3 regions of the Halomonas sp. 111 genome follow, and region 1 is predicted to be linked to each of the others. Evidence: predicted binding sites of a transcription regulator. Region 1 holds the regulator's gene; each other region holds the start of a gene.
The links. Region 1 encodes FliA, which starts transcription of late flagellar genes. Its sites were predicted from a motif close to CTAAAGTTNNNNNNNNNNCNGCCGATA; they were not measured.
Positions count from the first base shown of each region.

Region 1 (3,279 bases):
GCTGGATTAAACGCGTCCCCAGCAATTGGGTTAGCGTTACCGATGGGCGTGAGAGTCCCATCAGCGCGGCCAGATTTGTACTGGTCGCTTGGATGCGCCGACGATCGACATCAAGCACCAACAGGGCAGCATACGACTGCAGCAGAGGGGATGCTTAGGCACAACCCCAGCCTTGAGTAGTCCATTCACCCTTCTGGCTGTTGTCGTAACAACAGTTCAACGCGCCGGTTAGCAGCTCGCCCTTCAGGTGTTGCGTTGCTCTCCATAGGTTGAGTATCCGCATAACCAACGGCCCGCATTCGAGAAATCGCTATGCCCTGACCTTCCAGGTGGCGCATAACGGCAATCGCACGTCCGGCGGAGAGTTCCCAGTTGGAAGGGAACCGAGTGGTCGCAATAGGAAGATTGTCAGTGTGCCCTTCAACGGAAACCTGACCATCAAAGGCCGCGAACACATCAATAAGGCTTTCTATCACCTCCTGGCCTAGAGAGGTTAGCACTGCCTCGCCACTGGGAAATAAAAGGCTATCATCAATGCGTAGCGTTACGCCCTCCTGGCCTTGCGATACGCTGACGCCGGGAATATCCAATGCCGCCATCTGGGGCTGCAACCCGCTATGGCGCGGGTGAATACCGGTGGCAAGCGTTGCCAAGGGCAAAGAGCTAATCACGCTGGCCATGGACGCCTCCTCACCCTCAAGTGCTTCATTACCACCGGGGGGAGCCAAAGCCAGCAACAAAACAAACAGCGTAATCAGCAGGGTGAGCACGTCCAGATAACTGGTCAGCCAGCTCTCATCGCTTTCACCCTGCCCGGCGGGAAGCTCCAGCGCATGGCGCGTATTGCTATCCAGCATCGCCTTAGCCCTTTGCCGTCGCGCTTGGTGTATCAGGCCGGGGCTTTATAGTGGCATCGCGAATCTCATCGTTATAGTTGGCGATAAATGAATTGAGCGTTTCCTCAATAAAAGAGGGCAGGCGGCGCTTGGTGATCAGTGAAATACCTTCCAGCACCATGTTCATGGTAATCAGGCGCTCTTCCGTACGTCGTTCTAGCTTAACCGCGATGGGTTTAAACACCAGGTTCGCCAGCAAAATACCGTAGAAGGTGGTGAGCAGCGCCACCGCCATACGGGGGCCAATGACATCCAGGTCACCGGCATCCATGACTTCCAGCATATTAACCAATCCCACCAACGTGCCAATCATGCCAAACGCTGGCGCGTAGGTCGCCATGGTACGAAAAATCTGGGCTTCTGCGTGCTCGCGAGCCTTGAGCCGGGCAATCCGCCAACGCAGCATGTCGAAGATCTCATCTTCTTTGGTATTGGCAATGACTAACTGAATACCGGTACGTAAAAACGGATTGCGCGTGTGCTCCAACTCTTTTTCGACTGCACGCACATCGCCTTTAAACCATAGCCGGGACATAGCGACCAGCTCGTTGATATCGTCGCGTATATAGGTATTTTCACGCCGAAAGACAAGCCCTACCAGGCGTACAACGCGTAACACCTCTTTTAGCGGATAGCTTATAAAAGTAGCGGCCAGAGTACCGGTTATAACAATCGCCAGGCCCGGCAGATTGATAAAACTTTCAGGGGACTCCGCAGTAAAGAACAGCACGCTTACTAGCAGCAGCATACTGGCGAATATACCTATCAACGTGGACGGGTTCATCAACGGCTCCTCGCCGGTTATTGTGAGTTAACGTATCGGTTGTTTAGGCTGAATCATGCAACCGGGCACGCAGACGGCTAATGGCTTGACTATGCAACTGAGACACGCGCGACTCCGTCACGCCCAGCACGGCGCCCACTTCTTTTAAATTCAGCTCTTCCTGGTAATAAAGTGCCATGAGCAGTTTCTCCCGCTCTGGCAACGCCTCAATGGCAGCAATCAATGTTTGGCGCTGCTGCTCATCCAGCAGCTTTTCAAACGGCAAGTTGCTCACATCAAAACTTACCGGCTCACCACCGTCGGCAACCAACTCTTCAAACGGCAATAGCTGACCGTTATTGGTGTCGTTGAGCAGTTGTTGGTAATCACCCAGCGGCATCTCAAGCGCCAAGGCAATTTCACTCTCTTCCGGCGAGCGCCCGAGCTGCTGCTCTAGCCGCCGGATCGCGTCGTCCACAGCGCGCGCAGCGCGGCGCACGCTGCGTGGCAACCAATCCCGCGTACGCAGTTCATCGACCATCGCCCCACGGATACGCTGGCTGGCAAACGTCGCAAAGCTGGCCCCATGAGCGGCATCAAAACGGCCCAGTGCTTCTAAAAGCCCTACCGTGCCCGCCTGGATAAGATCATCAAGTTCAATGCTGGCTGGCAACCTGACCTGCAGTGTTAAGGCATGACGTCTTACCAGTGGCATGTATTGTGTGAATAGCTCGCCTTGCTTGATTCTGCCTTGTGCTGTGTACATCTTTTTGCCTCGCGGCTATACAACTTTTACTGATAGTTCACAATGACTTGCAGACCCTGAACGCGAACTGGCCGCTGTCCAGGCAGTAACTTAAAACGAAACTGCAAAGGAGCACTTACCTGCCTTCCCGCCAGCTCGGTGACCGTTCCGCGCCCTCCCGAGAGAGCCACACACTGCTCCGGATGGCATAGCCATGCGTTGATAGCGCTGCCCGGCGGCGTCTCAAGCTGCCAGTGTATCCGATCAATCACACGATTGTGCACCTGTACAGAATCGGGTGGCGTCATTGACTGGCTACGGGTTTCCCGGTCACTCATGGCCACCATCACGCCCGGCACCGAGGTGCTCCAGCTGCCCGCCGCCTGAGCACTACTGATGAGACCTATCAACCCGCAAACACCCATCATTTTGAATAGCTTGCTTAACATGTCGAATATTTCCTTATCAGCGCGCCAGCACCAGAAGGTCGGTGGCCAAATAGTGGCTAGCGGCTTCACGCAGGTTTTCCAACAAGCCTTGGCGCGACAAAGAGGGCTCGTGCAGTGCCAGCAACCGGCGCGGCCCGCCATTGTCACGCGCCTGGCGAAGTAGCCGGTACATCTCGGCAAATGCGTCAGCATCGCTGTTAATCCAGAGCGCCCAACGCGCATGCCGAGCACTTAGCTGAGCAAGGTCAGGCGCATTAACGCTAACCGCCTGTATATCCCAATCGTCAGGTGATCCTGCCCAGTGACGGCCCAGCGCAGACCATTGAGCCAGGCGATGTTGAGCCTGTTTGACAGCCTGCGCGCCCTGCCCGGGCAAACCAATAATATACAAGGGCTTTTTAGGTCGCGAAGGGGCTTTCGCGACCG
Region 1 is NZ_JBQSYV010000014.1:89,027-92,305, forward strand. It holds gene ACT3T7_RS11940 (OmpA/MotB family protein) at 186-857, opposite strand; gene ACT3T7_RS11945 (motility protein A) at 862-1,680, opposite strand; gene ACT3T7_RS11950 (RNA polymerase sigma factor FliA) at 1,724-2,425, opposite strand; gene ACT3T7_RS11955 (flagellar protein FlhE) at 2,452-2,853, opposite strand; gene ACT3T7_RS11960 (hypothetical protein) at 2,870-3,279, opposite strand, start outside.

Region 2 (3,279 bases), on a different contig from region 1:
CTGATGTAGGCATGAACGTTCTCCGCTTAGGAACTCAACACTTGCTTGATGCGCTGATAAAAGGAAGGTCTATATCCTGAGGCACTATCGCATACACGCGCCGCCAGGACTGGTTATCGATTAGATGCCAGCGGTGGCCGCCGCCTGTGGTGTCTTCCGCCAATAAAATGTCGCCGGGGTGCAGCGTGAATGAGTCGCCCGTGCGCGTCTCGAAAGTGAGTGTGCCGCTAAGCGTTAAGACGAATTGACGGTTGGGAGCGTCATGCCAGCTAAAGCTGCCGCCTTCGCTTGTTTCCCGAAAGGAGATGCTGGTCGTTTCGATGACATCACTGAGCAAGTCATGACGCTCGCCTTTGGGAAGATCGATCCATCCTTCTTCAAAACACGATTGATGATTACTGCCTGTCCATAACCTTACACATCGGAACATTACTGACTCCTGATTGTGAGTAGTGACAAAACATGATGAAAAATAGAACAATCATCTGAGTTTAAATACTAGTTCAGATGTTGTGCAATAAGGTGTGTGACCAAAGCTAAATTTATGCCTAAGGTGAAGTGGATTTGATAATTTAAATATGGGTATGGGCTGGGGACTCCATGTCGCTATTCTTTTTATAAAAAAGGGATTGGCGCTTTTCTTGTTAGCCGCCAATTATCTCTGGCAGGCTCTATAACGTTTGTAAATAAAAGGAAACCACCATGAGAATCAAAAAAAAATTAACGCTAGCGGCAAGCATGTGTGCCTTGTTCGTGGCCATCACAGCAGATGCATGCACGCGCGCGGTATATCAGGGCCCTGATGACATGATTATCACGGCGCGCTCCATGGATTGGAGGGACGAAATACATCCGAACCTATGGCTGTTTCCAAAGGGAATGGAGCGCGATGGTGCGGCTGGGCCCAACTCCGTTACTTGGACATCCCAGTATGGAAGTGTCGTTACCAGCGCGTTTGATATCGCAAGCACTGATGGCATGAACGAAAAAGGCTTGGTGGCTAACCTGCTATGGCTTGCTGAGGCAGAGTATCCTGACTTTGGGCCGGATGACGAGGGGCTTTCCGTGGCTGCCTGGGTCCAGTATGTTTTGGATAATTTTGCGACCGTTGAAGAGGCGGTGGAGGCGCTGCGCGATGAGCCTTTTGTGGTCGTCTCTGCTGAAATACCGGGCACCACTCGATTTGCTACGCTTCACTTGTCAATTTCAGATGCCAAGGGTGATAACGCAATATTTGAGTATATCGGCGGTAAACTCACTATTCATCACGATACGTCATACAATGTGGTGACAAACTCGCCCACCTTCAAGCAGCAACTGACGCTGGATGACTACTGGAGACAGATCGGTGGTTTGGTCATGCTGCCTGGCACAAACCGTGCCGCGGATCGGTTTGTCAGAGCGTCGTTCTACATGGATGCCATTCCTAAAACGAGCGATACAAGAGTTGCTGTTGGCAGCGCATTTAGCGTGATCCGCAATGCGTCTGTTCCTTTCGGTATCTCATCAGAAGAGGAGCCGAATATTTCTTCTACCAGGTGGAGAGCGGTATCTGATCAGAAACACCTTGTTTATTATTTCGAGACGGCACTTACGCCTAACACGTTTTGGGTGGATATGAAGGATGCCGACTTTACTGAGGGCGCGCCTGTTCGCAAACTGAGCCTCAAGAATAACAGTGTTTATGCAGGCAATACGGTCAACGCGTTTGAGGACGCCGAGCCCTTTGAGTTTGCTGGCCTGTAAGGTGCGCTAAGGGCTGTTTTTTGCTAGTTAACGCATGAAATAGCCCCCTGTGCCGCGGTTGGCGCAGGGGGCTTTCTCTTACTTAATAAAGCCAAGGGATAGAAAAAACTGCGGTTAGCTTGTTCGATTATTGTGATTAATACTAAAGTAATGGCGACTGGTACCGATATTAAATTAAGCACACCTATTTACTGATCGCTGCCTAGAGTTACCCATGCCAAAAATCGTGATCTGTTTCATTACAGCCCTGCTACTGCTGGCACCTTATGCTCAAGCGAACACCGATGCGGCTGAGGCCGCGGCGCTGGCATGGCTTGATGCAATCGACAGTGGTGAGTATGAGCTGGCTTGGGAGGAGTCATCACCGCTTCTTAAGAGTCCGCTTTCGCCCAGTATGCTAGAGCGGATCATTAGCGCAGCGCGCCGTGACTTCGGGTCGGTGGAGGCAAGACGCCGCACACGCGTCATCACGCAAACCTCTATGCCCGGCGCTCCCAAAAATGATTACAAAAAGTTCATCTATCAAACGCGTTTTTCCAACAAGTCTGATATTACCGAAACCATTACGCCGCACTTTGAAAACGGCGTTTGGAAAGTAAGTGGGTACTATGTGAACTGATCAGCAACAAGTGGATTGGCCCGTTGCTACAACCGTGGGGGGTTGAATCTTCACGCAGGCAAAAATGGCGTTCCCCGAAGTGGTGTTCCACGGCGTGATAGCTTCAAAGTTGTGCTCGAATACGTGCACTTCAAAGTAGGGCTCAAGCAGCGTAATTAGCTCGGCAAAACTAACCGCGACCATGGGGTGCTCGTCGTTCCATACTTGGGTATCGCACGCGTTGGTTTTTGCAATACTAAGTTTGAGGGCCTGTTTTTCACCGCTACCGCTGTAATGCCACCCGGAACGAAACGTGAAGGCATCGTCGGCTTTTTTAACGGTGTGGCTCACAAACAGATTGTTGTCGATTTTATCTTTGTCGACTGCGTTAAAGCAGAAAACCCCGCCACTCATTAAGGCGCTGTGCGCACTTTCAATACACGCTTTGAGCTTTTCAATTCCGTCGCTGTAGTGAATCGAATATAAAAAACAGGTAATCAAATCCTGCGGGTCGCTTACCTGGAAGTTGCCCATGTCCTGACACGTAAACTGAGCCTCAGGGCAACGTATGGCGGCAATATCCAGCATGGGTTGGTTAATGTCCAAGCCGCTGCTCACGTAGCCATTATCAATAAAATGGCGAACATGAGGCCCGGTACCACACGCGACATCGAGGTGAAGGTTGCCACCGTTACCAAAAATTTGGTGAAGCCTTTGCACGGCGTTGCTTTGCGCCCGGTAGTCGATGTCTTCGCACATCACATCGTAATAGCCAGAAAGGTCGGTATAGAGTGCGTTAAAGGACATGGCGGCCTGGGTAGCTTGGGAGTGAGGGTGGCGCATAGTAAACGAGTGGAGTGGCTTTTAGAAGCCAGCCGTGCGGAAGGGGATTTTGATCAAGACATCGCAGGCCGTCACACAGGCTTGCGATGTCT
Region 2 is NZ_JBQSYV010000011.1:3,233-6,511, forward strand. It holds gene mqo (malate dehydrogenase (quinone)) at 1-13, opposite strand, end outside; gene ACT3T7_RS09725 (hypothetical protein) at 35-430, opposite strand; gene ACT3T7_RS09730 (linear amide C-N hydrolase) at 703-1,746, shown strand; gene ACT3T7_RS09735 (DUF4019 domain-containing protein) at 1,961-2,365, shown strand; gene ACT3T7_RS09740 (class I SAM-dependent DNA methyltransferase) at 2,366-3,151, opposite strand.
Region 2: ACT3T7_RS09735 (DUF4019 domain-containing protein) is a predicted target of FliA. The motif match lies at 1,889-1,915, and genes of this name have one in related genera.

Region 3 (3,279 bases), on a different contig from region 1:
ACCCAGCAGAGAAAGAACGTTCTGCGGAATCTGGTTAGCCTGTGCCAATACAGAAGTACCAGCCTGCTGCAGGATCTGCGCGCGAGTCATGTTGGCTACTTCAGTTGCGTAGTCAGCATCTTCGATGCGCGAACGAGCAGAAGACAGGTTGGTTTCGTTAGTCTGCAGGTTGGTGATGGCAGACTCGAAACGGTTCTGGATCGCACCTAAGTCAGAACGCAGGGTATCAACCATGCTCAACGCGGCGTCCAGCTTCTCCATCGGGTTACGAGTCCCTTCAACAGCCTCATCTTGAGAGATCAGAGACTGACTAGCCTTGCCAGCGTCCTTGATGTAAACCACATCATTAGCGGCAAAGGTTTTGTCTCCGATTGTGAAAGCACCATCCGCAGTCACTTTGCCACCAGTGTCTACTGAGAAAGCATTGCCACCAATGTCAAGCGTTGAACCCGCGTAAACAGCACCGGCTTCCTTCAGATCGACTTCACGAGCCGCTTCATTGGTGCTGAAAGTAGTAAATCTCGAGCCAGCTTCGAAAGTGCCAGTCCCGTCAAGTGTAGCCGCATCAATATGGAGGCTACCTTTATCGACATTCATCGTAGCAGTTGTATCAGCGTCAGCGATAGTGATTTCCACTTCCCGACCTTCGATAGTGGCAGAGTAAGTGCCATTACCGTTTGCATCGGAGCCAGCAGTTTCACGTGTCCACGTCACACCGCCAACATTTTTGCTCTCGCCGCTTGCAATGTTATTGAACGCTGTAGCTATTGCATCAACAGCTTCTTGCTCGCCCGCTGCAGCGACATTGTCTTCTGCGGAGGTAATGCGGCCAGTGGTCTGGCTGACGTAGAGCTGATTAGTGCCGTCTGAAACGGTACCACTGACTAGGTCAACTTCAACCGCAGTTGCGGCAGTCTCAGCACCCTGATCGCTATACACGCTAACGGTAAAATCAGAGTTGCCGGTCGCGCCAAAATCTTTAACCAACGACTGGAGGTCAGCGGCCTTGTCACCGCTAACAGTAAACTTGTTTAAACCAAGTGAGGTTGCGTCGATTTTTTCAAGGCCAATGTTAATAGCTTCATTATCGTTGGCACCCACTTGAATCTTCAGGGCACCGTCTTGTTGAAGCACCTTAACGCCGTTGAAGTCAGTTTGATCTGAGATACGATCGATTTCTGTCAAGCGCTGGTCGATTTCCGCTTGGATGGAGTTCAAGTCATCCTGGGAGTTAGTACCATTCTGTGCTTGAACCGTCAGTTCACGAACACGCTGCAAGTTATCGTTAACTTGGTTCAGTGCGCCTTCAGCGGTCTGGGCAACAGAAATACCGTCGTTAGCATTACGCTGTGCTTGTGACAGACCAGTAATCTGGGAAGTCATACGGTTGGCGATGGCCTGGCCAGCAGCATCGTCTTTAGCGCTATTGATACGCAGACCAGAGCTCAGACGCTCCATGGAGGTTTGCAGTGAAGACTGTGATTTGGACAGGTTAGACTGGCCAATCATGGAGGTGATGTTGGTATTGATCACTGACATGGAATGATTCCCCTTTCTAAAAGACTGGCCATGTGGCCCGCTGTTCGGCGTATTGTGCGCCGTTATACTTAATAACGGCGCAGCGGGGAAAATCTTTAGGGGGGAGTAGTAAAAAATTATGTAATTTTTGGTAATGAGGGGATTATCAACATTCGACACACGGCACGTGATGGTAAGCGCTTTGTGGGGGATACGTTTATGCTGATTCTTGTGGAGGCTGAGGTTACTCGGCGCTAGCTGCCATGTTGGCCTATAGGGTGTGCTGCGTTACTCACCCCCGGCAGCGCGGGGCGCTGCTTCGCCGATGTGTCGGACCACCACTGAAGTGGACTCCCACAAAAGCAGCCCGAGTGAGTAAGCAGTCTACACAGCCCCCCAACACATCGACACAACCGGTTTTGTGGGAGCTGAGTTCACTCGGCGATGGCGGCGCTAGCTGCCCTTGCTCCGGCAGTGCTGCGCACTGCTTCGCCCACTGAAGTGGGCTCCCACAAAAGCAGCCCGAGTGAGTAAGCAGTCTACACAGCCCCCAACACATCGACACAACCGGTTTTGTGGGAGCTGAGTTTACTCGGCGATGGCGGCGCTAGCCGCCCTTACTCCGGCAGCGGGTGGCGCTTCACCCAGCGCGTAGCCACGTTCTCAATACCAAATTATGCTGCTTAAAGGATTTCTACGAGGCTTCACACTGAATAGAGCGGATGCTATCGTTAATGCCGCGTTTCAGCACGTAGCCTCTCAACATCTTCAACGGGCAGCTCCTCAATCTCGGCAATCAATTGATCCGTCATTTCAGTGAGCGCGATAAGCTTACGCGCCGAATTACGTTTAGCTTCCAGAGTTCCCTGCTGATGCCCTTCTTGGCGACCTTCCTGCCACCCTTCCAGACGCTCTTTTTTCACCAGGTTTTCCAGGTTTTCTGCCAACATGTCTTTGTCCTCCACTAAGCTGGTGAGCGCTTCCAGGTGAACGCCTGCGCCAAGCCGTTGCAGGTGGCGTTTTACCCAGCGCGTGATGATTGGGTCTATTCGCGGTTTATGCGGGTCTGCCTGAATAATCGCGACAATGCGGTCAACCGCTTGTTGCAGGCTTTCCCAGCTCGTGGCCGCGTTTTCAATGCTAAATATACCGCTTAGAGGGCTGTGACGCTGCGCTAGTTCCTCATCAGTGTAAGCACCTTCATCAATTAAATAATAGCGCAGATGCGGCTGGTAAGGCTGTAAAAAGACGGGTGGCGTAGGCTGCACCATGTCGTATATATCATGCTTGGCTGACCAGCGTTTGGTGCCGTTGTATAACACGATGGGAAACACGGGCGGCAAGCCCTTGCCTGGCGTGGTGGCTTTTGCTTTTAACAGATGGTCATAGAAGCAAGCAACGTAGTGCATCAGCCGAATGGGCATTGCGCGGTCGACCCGGGATTGAAACTCAAGTAACAGGTAGAGGTAGACCTCCTGGGTAGCCCCTTGCCAGTTCACCTGCACCGACCAGACCAGATCTTCAAACTTTTCTTCAAAAAGCGGTGTGATGTAATTGCCACTATGGAGCTTTAACGTGCTGAAATCCATCAGCTCGGAGATTTCTGGCGGAGCAAACCCTTCAAGCAGTTGTTGAACAAATTCAGGGTAGCTAAAAAGTTCTTTATAGCCAGTGTCGTAGTGGTTAGCCATGGGCCCTCCTGCGCAGTACCGGAGATGTTAGCACGGCCGCGCAAGGGCGATCACTTTTGAGGCCTGGCAA
Region 3 is NZ_JBQSYV010000030.1:20,739-24,017, forward strand. It holds gene ACT3T7_RS17455 (flagellin N-terminal helical domain-containing protein) at 1-1,539, opposite strand, end outside; gene ACT3T7_RS17460 (Rpn family recombination-promoting nuclease/putative transposase) at 2,250-3,209, opposite strand.
Region 3: ACT3T7_RS17455 (flagellin N-terminal helical domain-containing protein) is a predicted target of FliA. The motif match lies at 1,612-1,638, and genes of this name have one in related genera.